3 regions of the Bradyrhizobium sp. AUGA SZCCT0222 genome follow, and region 2 is predicted to be linked to each of the others. Evidence: predicted binding sites of a transcription regulator. Region 2 holds the regulator's gene; each other region holds the start of a gene.
The links. The regulator LexA, encoded in region 2, represses DNA repair genes until DNA is damaged. The targets are predictions, from matches to a motif close to TGTTCNNNNTGTGTTCNG.
Positions count from the first base shown of each region.

Region 1: a site for LexA is predicted at 2,757-2,774, ahead of JQ629_RS30770 (ribonuclease T2 family protein). Genes of this name have one in related genera too.
Region 3: a site for LexA is predicted at 2,840-2,857, ahead of JQ629_RS10575 (ImuA family protein). Genes of this name have one in related genera too.

Region 1 covers NZ_JAFCLX010000052.1:9,918-14,194, reverse strand. Annotated here, with positions in the region: gene JQ629_RS30785 (class I SAM-dependent methyltransferase) at 1-367, shown strand, start outside; gene JQ629_RS30780 (cold-shock protein) at 450-665, opposite strand; gene JQ629_RS30775 (23S rRNA (adenine(2030)-N(6))-methyltransferase RlmJ) at 978-1,838, opposite strand; gene JQ629_RS30770 (ribonuclease T2 family protein) at 2,014-2,697, opposite strand; gene JQ629_RS30765 (hypothetical protein) at 2,851-3,309, opposite strand; gene JQ629_RS30760 (hypothetical protein) at 3,474-3,764, shown strand; gene JQ629_RS30755 (DUF3617 domain-containing protein) at 3,807-4,277, shown strand, end outside.
Region 2 covers NZ_JAFCLX010000029.1:34,789-39,065, reverse strand. Annotated here, with positions in the region: gene JQ629_RS23615 (HAD-IA family hydrolase) at 77-703, shown strand; gene JQ629_RS23610 (molybdopterin molybdotransferase MoeA) at 716-1,927, shown strand; gene lexA (transcriptional repressor LexA) at 2,168-2,875, shown strand; gene JQ629_RS23600 (hypothetical protein) at 3,110-3,349, shown strand; gene JQ629_RS23595 (hypothetical protein) at 3,489-3,905, shown strand; partial or broken gene JQ629_RS23590 (ComEC/Rec2 family competence protein) at 3,948-4,277, opposite strand, start outside.
Region 3 covers NZ_JAFCLX010000009.1:121,816-126,092, forward strand. Annotated here, with positions in the region: gene JQ629_RS10565 (error-prone DNA polymerase) at 1-379, opposite strand, end outside; gene JQ629_RS10570 (Y-family DNA polymerase) at 376-2,091, opposite strand; gene JQ629_RS10575 (ImuA family protein) at 1,982-2,776, opposite strand; gene JQ629_RS10580 (putative DNA modification/repair radical SAM protein) at 2,938-4,185, shown strand.

The DNA.
Region 1 (4,277 bases), on a different contig from region 2:
ACGCAGCTTCTTCAGCTGGCTCGGCGTGGTGCCTTATCTGACCGAGACGGCGGTGTTCTCGACGCTCGGCTATATCGCGCGGCTCGAAGGCGGTGCTGAAGTGGTGTTCGACTATGTCAATCCCGCAAGCTCGGTCGCACCAGCCGGCCGCGCCGCGCATCAAGCGCTTGCCGAGCGGGTGGCCGCGGTTGGCGAAAGCCTTCAGAGCTATTTCGATACCGCATCGCTTTGCGCCCGCATGAGCGCGACCGGCTTCCGGCATGTCGATGATGTCGGCCCTGACAGGATCGCGGCGCGCTTCTTCCCCGAGAGCGAACGTACCGCACCGGCGCGTGGCGGCCACATCATGCACGCCTCCACGTTCTGAGGCGCGCCTCGCGCTCAGCGGGATTTGGTGCAGGCAAAACTTCAGTCCGCTTTCACCGCCAAGCTTCAGCTCACGCGTCAGCTTACGATGAAATCACCAGGTTGACCGCCTTGGGGCCTTTGCCCTTCTTGTCTGGTTCGACCTCGAATGTAATGCGCTGTCCTTCAGTCAAATCCTTCAATCCGGCCCGCTCGACGGCAGTGATGTGAACGAACACGTCGCGACCGCCGTCATCAGGCTTGATGAAGCCGTAGCCACGTTCTCCATTGAAGAACTTGACTGTACCAGTCATGGCCATCGGGAAAACTCCTCCCCGTATTGCTTTGCCGCTACGCGCAATTCGCGTATCGGCCGACCGGACATTCGCTGCCGGAAGCTTGGCCACCTGAACCGATCGGGTCACGCACCGATCAGTCTGGATTTTTTTAGGCCTTGATCACTCCGCCGCAACCATTCGCGGAAGCGGAACGTAAAGCCAGTCATAACGGCCGAGCATAATACGGTTCCGCGCAAATTGACTATGGCTCAATCGCACTTTTCAGCCCGATGCACTGCCTTGAAGGCTTACCCCCAAAGGTTTGCATTCAAGGCTTGCATTCAAGGCGAGCCTTCAGGGTTTGGGCGTCTCAAGCCTGAACCGGCCGGCGCCGCCCTGGCCGAGCGGTTTTTCCAGTTCGGGTAAAATGGTCTTCAGCTCGCCCGCCAGCGTCCACGGCGGGTTGACGATCAGAAGCCCGGTTGAGGTGAGGGGACCGCCGGCCTGCTGCGGTGCGACGCTGAATTCGAGCCGCAGACATTTCCCGGCCGGCTTGCCGGTCTCAGCCACAGCGGCGACATGCCGCGCCAGGCCGTCGGTGATGCGCCGGCTTTTGACCGGATACCACAGCAGATAGCTGCCGGTCGGCCACTTCGCATAGGCCTCCGCAAAGCCGTCGGCGAGCTTTTCGAACTCGTCCTTCTGCTCGAATGAAGGGTCGATCAGCACGAGGCCGCGCCGCTCGTTCGGCGGCACGAAGGCCGGCAACGCCGTCCAGCCGTCGAGGTCGACGACCCGGGCCTGGGTGTCGCGGCGCAGCGCATCGATCAATTGCTTGTGGGCTTTCGGCTCGATCTCGCAGGCCGTGAGGCGGTCCTGCGGCCGCAGCAACGCGCGCGCGATCAAGGGCGATCCGGGATAGGCTTTCAGCTCGGCTTGCGCGTTGAAGGCCCCGACGATGTCGAGATAGGGCGCCACCAGCGGCAACGCATTTTCCGAGAACCGCGCCTGCATCACCCGCGCGATGCCGGTCAGCCATTCGCCGCTGCGGCGGGCCTCATCACCGGACAGATCGTAGCGCCCGGCGCCGGCATGGGTGTCGATGACGCGAAAGGCGGCGGGCTTTTCCTGCAGATAGGTCAGCATCCGCACCAGCACGATGTGCTTGATGACATCGGCAAAGCCGCCGGCATGAAAGGCGTGTCGGTAGTTCATGGCACAGGGGTTACCACGTCATTGCGAGCGTAGCGAAGCAATCCATAGCGCGGCAAAACAAAACTGGATTGCTTCGTCGCGGAGCCTGTCATCGGGCGCGCATTCGCGCGACCCGTTGGCTCCCTTGCGCAGACGCTTCGCGTTTGTCGCAGGCAATGACGGCGGACGAGTAATCCTAGCTCCCCCGCACCGGCGGCATCACGACCTCGTCGCGGCGGCAGGCGCGGCGGTCGATTTCCTCGCAAGAGCGGAATTGCAGGTCCTTGCTCATGCAGACCCTGACTTCGCTGAGGCGCCGGCTGCTGCAGACCACCGAAATCGCCGAGCTGCTCAGGCCGGGATTGACCTTGATAAAGGCTGCCTCGAGCGCCTCGGGGGCGATCGTCTTCGATTCCGACAATTGCAGGAATTCCTCGGGGATCTTCACCGCGGCGCGGGCTTTGCGGATGTTCTCGAAATAGGCCCGCGCGCCAAGGCCGGAACAGGTGCCGTGCTTGTCCCATTCGTTGAAGATCAGCCCGGGCGCCGGCATCAGGTCCAGCATCGACGTCATGACGTTGCGGTCGAGCCGGGGCGACGGCCGTTGGCAATATTCGGGAAAGCCGCGCTCATATTGCGGCCACAGGCCGTGGACCACGAAGGAAAACGGGCGCTCGCACTGGATCTGCGCAGAACGGCCGCTATTGCCGCGTTCAGAGGCGGCCTCGCAGAAGGAGGGCGACCACGACAGGGCCAGCACGTAGAAATCGAACTCGCCCGGGGCGTTCTGCCGGCGGTCCTGCGCGGCGGCGTGGCCCGCGGTGAACAAGACAAGTGCCAGCGAAATCAGCAGCCGCGAAACAATGACCGATGGAAACATCAAGCGCTCCCTTACTCGCAAAGCATGACGTACTCGATTACCCGAGCGTAGCAGGGAACCGGAACATTTCAAGAACAAAAATGGCGTTAGCCGCGAATCGGGTGGCGCCGGCCACCGCGATCGAAAAACTCAGGCAGGGAGCTTGGGGTAAGCTTAAGGCCGTGCGGCCTTGCAGCCGGGGTTATAGGCCCAGTTGCGGTCCAGCCCGGTGACGCACCATTCGACACCCTGGCCGAAGCCGGCAAAGCCGCCATCCTCGACGATCGAATAGTGCACGTTGCGCACCTTGCCGTCGCTCAGCATCACATCGCCGGTGCAATAGCGGCGCGGAATGTTGTCGGATTGCCAGGGCCGGAACGTGGTTTCGTGGATCCGGCCGTAAGAGGTGATGGTCAGGGGCGAATTCCAGAAGGTGCTTTCCTTCTCGCGGAACTGCGAAATGATGGTCGGCAGCGCCGATTCGCACGGCGCAACGCGCCCGTCATACCGGGGACCGGACAGCCAGAAATTCAATTCGAGCGGATTGGCGGCCTGCGCCGACTGGCCGAATGCCAGGACGGCGAGCGACGCGGCCAGGCCGAGGGTTTTCAACGATGTGAAGAGGGTGCGCATGGGAATTCCGCTGGTCATCCAACCCTCAAGACCGTGCCGTGAAGCCCGGACGAGGTCAAGTGCAGCGCGGCAACACCTTGCAGGCAAGTCGAGGTCCGGCCGTAACCCATTCTTTTCACGGCCGCCGGCGCACTCTATGGTGGCCCCAGCGAATGGAGTCTGCGATGCAAAGAATTGGGGCCGCGTGCCTGGTTGCGATGTGCGGGTTGCTGTCGGCTGCGCCGGCGCAGGCCGACTGGGTGCCGCCGTTCAAGGGCAATGATACCGGCGGCATTATCGCCTATTCGCTGGCGAGACAGGCGGATGCGCGCCAGCTCGCGGTCGATCACTGCGCCGGTTACGGCAAGGTGGTGAAATTCCTGGCGGTGCAGCCCTATGAGGGCGGATACGTCTCCTTCGCCTGCCGCTGGGTGCCCTACGGGACCCACGCCCGGCCGCTGCGCACGCTCTACTGAGCCGGACCTGAACGCCTGAACCACGACCAGGGGAGCGCAAGCATGGCGCGACAGCTTGATTCCGTTTGTTTGGCGCTTGGCCTGCTCGCGGTGTGGCCTGCGAGCCATGCCGGCGCCGTCGAGCTGCCGGTGCGCAAGGCCGGCCTGTGGGAAATGAAGGTGGTGCAGACCGGCTCGCCGGTGCCCGAGATGACGATGCAGCAGTGCACCGACGCGACCACCGACAAGGATATGAGCACCTCGTTCTCGCCGATGGCCAAGGACGTCTGCTCGAAAAACGATACCCAGAAGACCGCGACCGGCTACGTCACCGATTCCGTCTGCGGCTCCGGCGGCATGTCGGTCAAATCGCGTGCCGAGATCACTGGCGATTTCAACTCCGCCTACACCGTGAAGTCGACCTCGAACACCACGGGCGCTCCGGCCGGCGTGCCGCGCGATTCCACGACCACGATCGAGGCGAAGTGGCTCGGCGCCTGCAAGGCCGATCAAAAGCCCGGCGATATCATCATG
Region 2 (4,277 bases):
TTGCTCGCGAAAACACGCATTTTGCTGGTTGCAGCCAGTCGTTGCCCAGAGCGGTCCAGTTTTGTAAACGTCTGGCATGAACGCCCCGCTTCTCCCCAACTCCGCCGACGCGCTCCTGTTCGATCTTGGACGCGTCGTACTCGATATCGACTTCGGCAAGGTGGTGGCCAATTGGGCCGGCCATGCCGGCTGCGAGCCCGCACAGCTGGTCGAGCGGTTCTTGCCCAATGACGCCTGGCATCGCCACGAGCGGGGCGAGATCAGCGACGCCGAATTCTTCGCAGGCCTGCGTGGCTCACTCGGCATCGGGATATCGGACGCCCAGTTCCTGGAAGGCTGGAACGCGATCTTCGCCGGCGAAATGCCCGACATCGCCGCATCGCTGGCGCGCGCCGGACAACGCCTGCCGCTTTATGCCTTCTCCAACACCAATAACGCGCATGTCGTGCATTTCAGCCAGGCCTATGCCGGCGTGCTCGGCCATTTCCGTGAAATCTACCTGTCATCGACGATCGGGCTTCGAAAGCCCGATGCGGCGGCCTATGATCACGTCGTCATGGCGATCGGTGTTCCCGCCTCCCGCATCGTGTTCTTCGACGATTCCGCCGCGAACATCGACGGCGCGCGGGCGCGCGGCCTGGCCGCGGTACATGTGACAGGGCCGGATGACGTCGCAAAGGCGCTCGCCGCGCTGGGAATTTGAGAGGGTGTTGCCGTGGCCCTGATGCCGGTCGTTGATGCGCTGGCCGCGATCCTTGCGGGCGCCGATCCCTTGGCGGAAGAAATGGCCGCACTCGACACCGCCTGGCATCGGGTGCTCGCGCGCGACCTTGCGGCAAAGCGCACCCAGCCGCCGCAGGCGATGTCGGCGATGGACGGCTATGCGGTGCGATCGGCCGATGCCGCCGACCTCTCCGCGCGGCTGAAGGTGATCGGCGAAGTCGCGGCGGGCCGCCCGTTCGAACGCAAGGTGGGCCCGGGCGAAGCGGTCAGGATTTTCACCGGCGGGGTGATCCCTGATGGCGCCGACGCCGTCATCATCCAGGAAGACACGGCCGCCGGCGGCGACCACATCACGATCACGGAAACCGCCAAACCGGGACGGCATATCCGCGCCGCCGGCGCCGATTTTCGCGAGGGCGATGTGCTGCTCTCCAGGGGAAGCCGCCTCACCGACCGCGATCTGTCGCTCGCCGCCGGCATGAACTATCCGGAACTCGCCGTGATCAGCCGCCCCAAGGTGGCGGTGCTCGCCACCGGCGACGAGCTGGTGATGCCGGGCTCGACCCCGGGCCCGGGCCAGATCGTCTACTCCAACGGCTACGCGCTGCGCGCGCTGGCGCGGGCCGAGGGCGCCGAAACCATCGATTTCGGCATCGCCGCCGACACGCTCGAGGCGACCACCGAGGGCATCCGCCGCGCCCGCGCGTCGGGCGCCGACATCCTGATCACGATGGGCGGCGCCTCGGTCGGCGACCACGACCTCGTCAAGCGCTCGCTGGAGGCCGAGGGCGTCGCCATGGCGTTCTGGCGCATCGCGATGCGGCCGGGCAAGCCGATGATGCACGGCCGCCTCGGCGCGATGCGGGTGATCGGCCTGCCCGGCAATCCGGTCTCGTCCTATGTCTGCGGCTTCCTGTTTCTGGTGCCGCTGATTCGCGCGCTGTCGGGCCGAAAAACCATCCATCACGTGCGTGAGACCGCCCTGCTCGGCCGCGATCTTCCCGCCAACGACCAGCGCGAAGACTATTTGCGCGCACGGCTCGAACGGCGCGAAGACGGTGCGTTGATCGCGGTGCCGGTGAGCCACCAGGACTCGTCGCTGCTTGGAAATCTCGCTGCGGCACGGGCGCTTTTGATACGTCCGCCGTTTGCGCCGGCGCTGCCGAAAGGCACGCCATGCGAGTTCCTGCGCCTGCCGGAATGACGCATTGCGACGGCCTGTTCGGGCGAAGTCGGCGCGCGTTCACCTGAAATTAAGTGGTTGCGGAACATGTATCGAACATATAGTGTCCGTTCATGATTTGTTTCGAGAGCTGGTGTCTACAAATGGGAGTTTTGGACTTCCGAATTTGAGACCGCACTCGCAACTGAGAACCGCGAAACTGAAGTACCGCGAAACTGAACGACCACGAATTACGACGCGCCAACCGGGGGATTGCTCGAGATGCTTACGCGCAAACAGTATGAACTTCTGCGTTTCATCAACGAACGGCTCAAGGAAGCCGGCGTGCCGCCCTCCTTCGACGAAATGAAGGATGCGCTCGACCTCCGCTCCAAGTCCGGTATCCACCGCCTCATCACCGCCCTGGAAGAGCGCGGCTTCATCCGCCGCCTGCCCAACCGTGCCCGCGCCATCGAAGTCATCAAGCTGCCCGAGCTTGCGGGCGCCGGTAACGGCAACGGCCGCCGCGGCTTCACTCCCAGCGTCATCGAAGGCACGCTCGGCAAGGTCCGCGCCGCCAGCGCGCCCGCCGAGGACGATGGCAACCGTCCGGTCGCCGTTCCCGTAATGGGCCGGATCGCCGCCGGCACCCCGATCGAGGCGCTGCAGACCCGCAGCCACACCATCAGCGTACCGCCTGACATGCTCGGCTCCGGCGAACATTACGCGCTCGAAGTCCGCGGCGATTCCATGGTGGACGCCGGCATTCTCGACGGCGACATGGCGCTGATCCAGCGCAACGAGACCGCCGACACCGGCGATATCGTGGTGGCGCTGATCGACGAGGAGGAAGCCACCCTGAAACGCTTCCGCCGCCGCGGCGCCTCGATCGCCCTGGAGCCCGCCAACACCTCCTATGAAGTCCGCATCCTGCCGCCGAACCGGGTCCGGATTCAGGGCAAGCTGATCGGGCTGTACCGCAAGTACTGAGGGCGGCCCGCTTTCGCGGGCGTCAGTAGCGTCATTCCTTATCCGAAGTCGTCATGCCCGGCCGAGTGCCGGGCATCCTTCTGACGGCTGTGGCCGTCATGACGGAGAACGGTGGGGCCACGCGTCGCACAATTGCCCAGAATGCGGCAAAAGCTGTGCGGGCGAGGATGGTTGGTTTGACGCGTTTTCAACGCGAAGACGCAAAAACCGGGGGGACGAGACGTGGTCAGCAATATGATCACCAAGATCACCTGGCAGAGGGCGGGACTCGTGACCGAGCCGGGCCGCTACATGCTCCGGTTCGGCTGGCTGATGGTGACGGCGGAAGATCTCGCGATCTGGCAGCAATATCCGGAGGCTGCGTTCACGCTGGTCGCGCTGCCCGGGATTGCCGACGACGGAAGGGAGCAATTCCATCTCGGCGCCTTCGAACTGCCGCTGCCGCCGATGCCCGAAGATCCGCAGCCGCCGTAGCGCGTTTGTGATCGGGCACGCCGGCCTTTCCGTCGCACTATTGCCCAGAACAGGAATAGACTTTGCTCAAGTCCACTCTGATAGAGGCCAGCGCCTCGAGGGAGGCACGGGTCTCTATCTCTTACGAGGGAGCGATCCGATGTGTGACTATAGTTTGCACGCGATGGCAACGCGTCCTGCTGAGGCCGGCGAGACATTGATATCGACCACCTTCCGCGGCACCTCGACCCGCGGCTTTGCCAGCGAACGCGACCCCGCAGTCGCGGTCTGCATGCTGCCCGGGACCGAACTGGCCTTCGCGCAAGACGTCAAATACGACAATCGCTGGATCTGGACGCGGACGATCGGTTTTCGCGTCGGCAAGTTCAACACCATCGATCCGCATATCAAGGAACGTCACCACGACGCGATCGAATTTCCCGACGGCAGCCATGTGCTGGTGACGCAGCTTTGCGAGGGTCAGCGCGTCACCGTGCTGCAATTGCCGGTGGTGCATCCGATTCCCGAGCGCACAACAACGAAGGCGGACACGGCGACACCGCTTTCCACCGGTTGAATTCCGCGCCGCCGGTCGCGCCCCGCCGGGGAACGTGAATCCTTATTCCTCGGCCTGGAGATCCGCTTCCGACGGGGTCGCATCGACCGCACGCGGCGCCGTACGGCGCGGCGCGAGGATGGTTGTCTCCGCGTCCCACTCGCCCGCGATCGCTGGCGACCATGGACGATCGACGCCCCGGAGCTTGACGGCATCGATGGTAAATCCGCTGCCGCTTCGCCGCAGCACCATGGCGCCCTGCCGCCGCAGACGCTCCGCAGAGATCACCGAGGCGCCGCACGCCGCAGGCGCCTGCCTTGCTGTCACCACCAGCGCCGCGCGCTCACAATCATCCGCCAGCGCTTCCGGCCGCAGCGCCAATGCCACGAACCC
Region 3 (4,277 bases), on a different contig from region 2:
CCAGTTTCAGATGACACTCGCCCTTGGCGATCCGCTCGGCATCGCCGCCGCGTTTGCCGCGGGTAAGCAGTTGGCATAGCCGGCCATAGGCAGCACGGTCGCACGGATAAACAAAAATATTCGGCGTGCCGTCCATGAAGACGAGGCGCGAACCGATCAGAAGCTTTGGCTTGTGTAGAAGTTCCGGGTTGTCGAGCTCCTTCCAGGCGCGCACCACGCCGGCCAGCGTGTTGTGATCGGCGATCCCGATCACGGGAATACCAAGCCGGCTCGCCTCCTGCACATAGGCGCGCGGATCGGATCCGCCGCGCAGGAAGGAGAAGTTCGTGGTGATGCCGATCTCGGCATAGGCAGGTGCTGGCGCACCGGGGTTATTCATGCGAACAGCCCGTGCACGAACCATTTCGGCAGCACAGGCTCGCCCTCCGCATCGCTTTTGAGTTCGCCCTCATAAAGCCCATCGCGAAAAATCCAGAACCGCAGCCCTTCCGCGTCCTCGATGCGGAAATAATCCCGCGTCAGCGCCTCGCCATTCTGCTTCCACCATTCCATCGCGATGCGTTCGGGGCCTTCCACCCGCACCACCGCATGGGTGACGCGCCGCCAGGTAAATTGATGCGGCGGCCCGTCGGGCACGGATGCAAACGGCACGTTGATGGGCTCAGGTCTTTCGAACAGCCGCAGCGGCCGCAATGGCGGCTCGCTTTCGATCCGCTCCGGCCAGGCGGCTTGCGTCGCGGCCGCCAGATGATGCTGCGCTGATACCGACAGCACCGCGCGTTCCGGGATATGGGTGTCCTGCGGCAGATGCACGACGACCCGCTTTCCCCCGATCCGCGCCGCGATGCGGTCGATCAGGGCGGCCAGTTCGTCATTGTCATGGACATTGGCGTCGAGATCGCGCTGCTGCTGCACCACGATTTCGGTGCGGCTGGCGGACAGGCGTATCAGGTCAAAGCCGAAGCCGGGATCGAGCGGATCGCTCAAGGCATCGAGCCGCTCGCGAAACAGCCGGTCGATCACCTCAGGCCTGGTCACCGGACGGCCGGTATCGACCGTAATGTTGCGCACCGCGCCGTCGGTGCGGAAGAAACTCGCCTCCAACCGCCGCGCGCCCTTGCCTTGCTTGTCCATCGCGGTGACCAGCATGCCTGCGAGCGAGGACAGGTTGATCGCGATCACGGTGTCGGTCGCGACAGGTTCGGGAAAGCGTTTTTCGACGATGTAATCCGGCAAGGGTTTTCGCGGGCTGATCGGCGCATCGCCCTGCCCCAGCGCATGTTCGAGCAAAGTCGTGAAGCCGGCGCCAAATCGCGCCGTGATCTCGTGGCGCCCGCGCGCGGCGACGTCGCCAATGGTTTTCAGCCCGGCGCGGCGCAGGCCGCTGGTGATGGCGGCATCGGCGCCGAGCGCCGAGACCGGCAGCGGAGCGACGGCGTCGGCCTCCCCCCCATCGGCAATGATTTTCCCTGACGCATGGCGCGTCATCGTACGGGCGCAGATCGAGGTGCCGGCGATATCAGCGCTGACGACAAAACCCCTGCGGGTCAGCGCGCCGCACAGGGTCTGCAGCAGCACGCGCTCGCCGCCGAACAGATGGGCGCAGCCGGTGATGTCGAGATACAGCCCGTGCGGGGGATCAAGCGCCACCAGCGGCGTGAAGCGATCGCACCAGTCGGCGATATCGCCAAGCGTCTTGGCGTCCGAAACCGGATCGGCATCGAACACCGTCAATTCCGGACAGATCGCCCGGGCATTGGCGAGCGGCAGGCCGATCTCGAGGCCGGAGCGCGCCGCGAGATCGTCGAGCGCATAGATCTGCAGCGCGTTGTTTTGCTTGGCGACGACGACGGTGGGGGCTGGCACCTCTCCCGCTCGCGGGGACACACGAACAGCATGACTCGCGGAGACACCCCCGCCCCGACCCTCCCCCGCAAGCGGGAGAGGGGGCGGCGCAGCATCCGCGTGGTGAAAATTATTTTCAACTCGCGCGACGCTGCCCTGCGTAAGCTGGCGCTTGATGCGGTCGATGGGCAGGCGTGGCAGCCACAGGCTGAGGATTCGCCGCCGGTTCGCTGAAAAGGCACTCATCACATTTCCATTCCATGATCCACCGCCCAACCGGGCCATGACGGTTACGAACGAGCTCGGCGTCGAACACCGGCGCGCCCCACGCATGCCAGGGTGCTGATGGCGGCGAATGCGCCGCGCGCACGATCCATCTTGTCTCCGCGGTCGAGGGCTGCGGCGTCGCCGCGAGCCGCAGCAGCAATGCGGTGACGCCGGAGGCCTGCGCTGCCAAAGTCAGTTTGCGGCTGGCGACGAGATCGAGCTGGCGCGGCTCGCCCCAGACTTCCAGCACCACGGCGCCCAGCGCATCGCAGGCCAGCGCGTCGGCGGCGGTCCGCAACGCGGCGTCGGCATCGGCGGCGCGCACGGTTACCAGCAGCCGCGGATCGAGGCCGAGTTCGGCGAGCCCGCTCATCGACAGCGCGCCGGATTCGATTTCCGAAAAATCCTGCCGAACCCAGACCAGCGGCCGGCGCGATGTCACCCGTCCCGCAAGGCCCGCGATGAATCCCGTCGCCGCCGCACCCTGATGTCCTTCGGCAAAGACTTCATGCACCGCGGCGCGGGCAAGGCCGCCGCACAGCGTCGCATCGGCCTCGGCATGGCCGAGCGCCACTTTGTGAAGCGCGTGCGTATCCGCGCCCGCCTCGATGCGCTCGATGCGGCCGCGCAAACGCGCAAGCGTGCTCATGCGCGCGCCGGTCATGCGCCGCTCCTTGGAAATTGTGGGCCATTGCTGGTTTTGAAATGAACCCGCTGCTGGCTCATTTGTTCATGATATGTTCTAATATAAAGCTAACAGGCCCGGCAGAGTCAATCGGGATTACTACTGGGGCGATTCATAAGCGGAATCAAAGGGATTCAAGGATGGACGTGCAACGCAAGCTGGAAATCCTGGCCGATGCCGCCAAATACGACGCTTCCTGCGCCTCCAGCGGCACCGAGAAGCGGGATTCCCGCGACGGCAAGGGCCTCGGCTCGACCGCGCCCGGCATGGGCATCTGCCATTCCTACGCGCCGGACGGCCGCTGCATCTCGCTACTCAAAGTCCTGCTCACCAATGCCTGCAATTACGATTGCCTTTATTGCGTCAACCGCACTTCTTCGAACGTTCCGCGGGCACGCTTCACCGTCGACGAGGTCGTGAAGCTGACGATCGACTTCTATCGCCGCAATTACATCGAAGGCCTGTTTCTCTCCTCCGGCATCATCCGCAGTGCCGACTACACCATGGAGCAAGTGGTGTCGGTCGCGCGAAAACTGCGCGAGGAGCATCACTTCCGCGGCTACATCCATCTGAAAACCATTCCGGAAGCCGATGATGCGCTGATCACCGAGGCCGGCAGATATGCCGACCGGCTCAGCATCAACATCGAAGTGCCTGAGGAAGCCAGCCTCGCTAAACTCGCGCCGGAAAAGGACGTGCGCGCGATCCGCCGCACCATGGGCCGATTGCGGCTCAAGCTCGATGAAGCGCAGGACAACAATAACAACAACAAGACCGTAACAAAGGCAAAGCCGCCGCGCTTCGCTCCGGCCGGCCAGAGCACGCAGATGATCATCGGTGCGGATGCGGCCGACGACAAAACCATTCTCCATACCAGCGCCAATCTCTATGGCTCCTACAAACTCAAGCGCGTCTATTATTCCGCCTTCAGCCCGATCCCGGATGCCAGCCGCGCGTTGCCGCTATCGGCTCCTCCGCTGGTCCGCGAGCACCGGCTTTATCAGGCCGACTGGCTGATGCGGTTTTATGGCTTCGACGTCGGCGAGATCGTCGACGAGAGCGCCGGCATGCTGTCGCTCGATATTGATCCGAAACTTGCCTGGGCACTGCGGCACCGCGACCGGTTTCCGCTCGATGTGAACCGGGCCAGCCGCGAGGACCTGCTGCGCGTGCCGGGCTTCGGCCGCAAGGCCGTCGATCGCATCATCGCCTCGCGCCGCGTCACATCGATCCGTGCGGCCGATCTCGCCCGGCTGCACATCCCGAGGAATAAGGCGCTGCCGTTCATCGTTCTCAGCGATCACCGCCCCTCACCGCATCTGCTCGACGGAGCGAAGCTGGCGGAACGATTCAGGCCGAAGGCGACGCAATTGGGGTTTGGGTTTTAGCCACAACCGTCATTGCGAGGAGCGAACGCGACGAAGCAATCCATATCTCGGCAAGCGGAGACGTGGATTGCTTCGCTTCGCTCGCAATGACG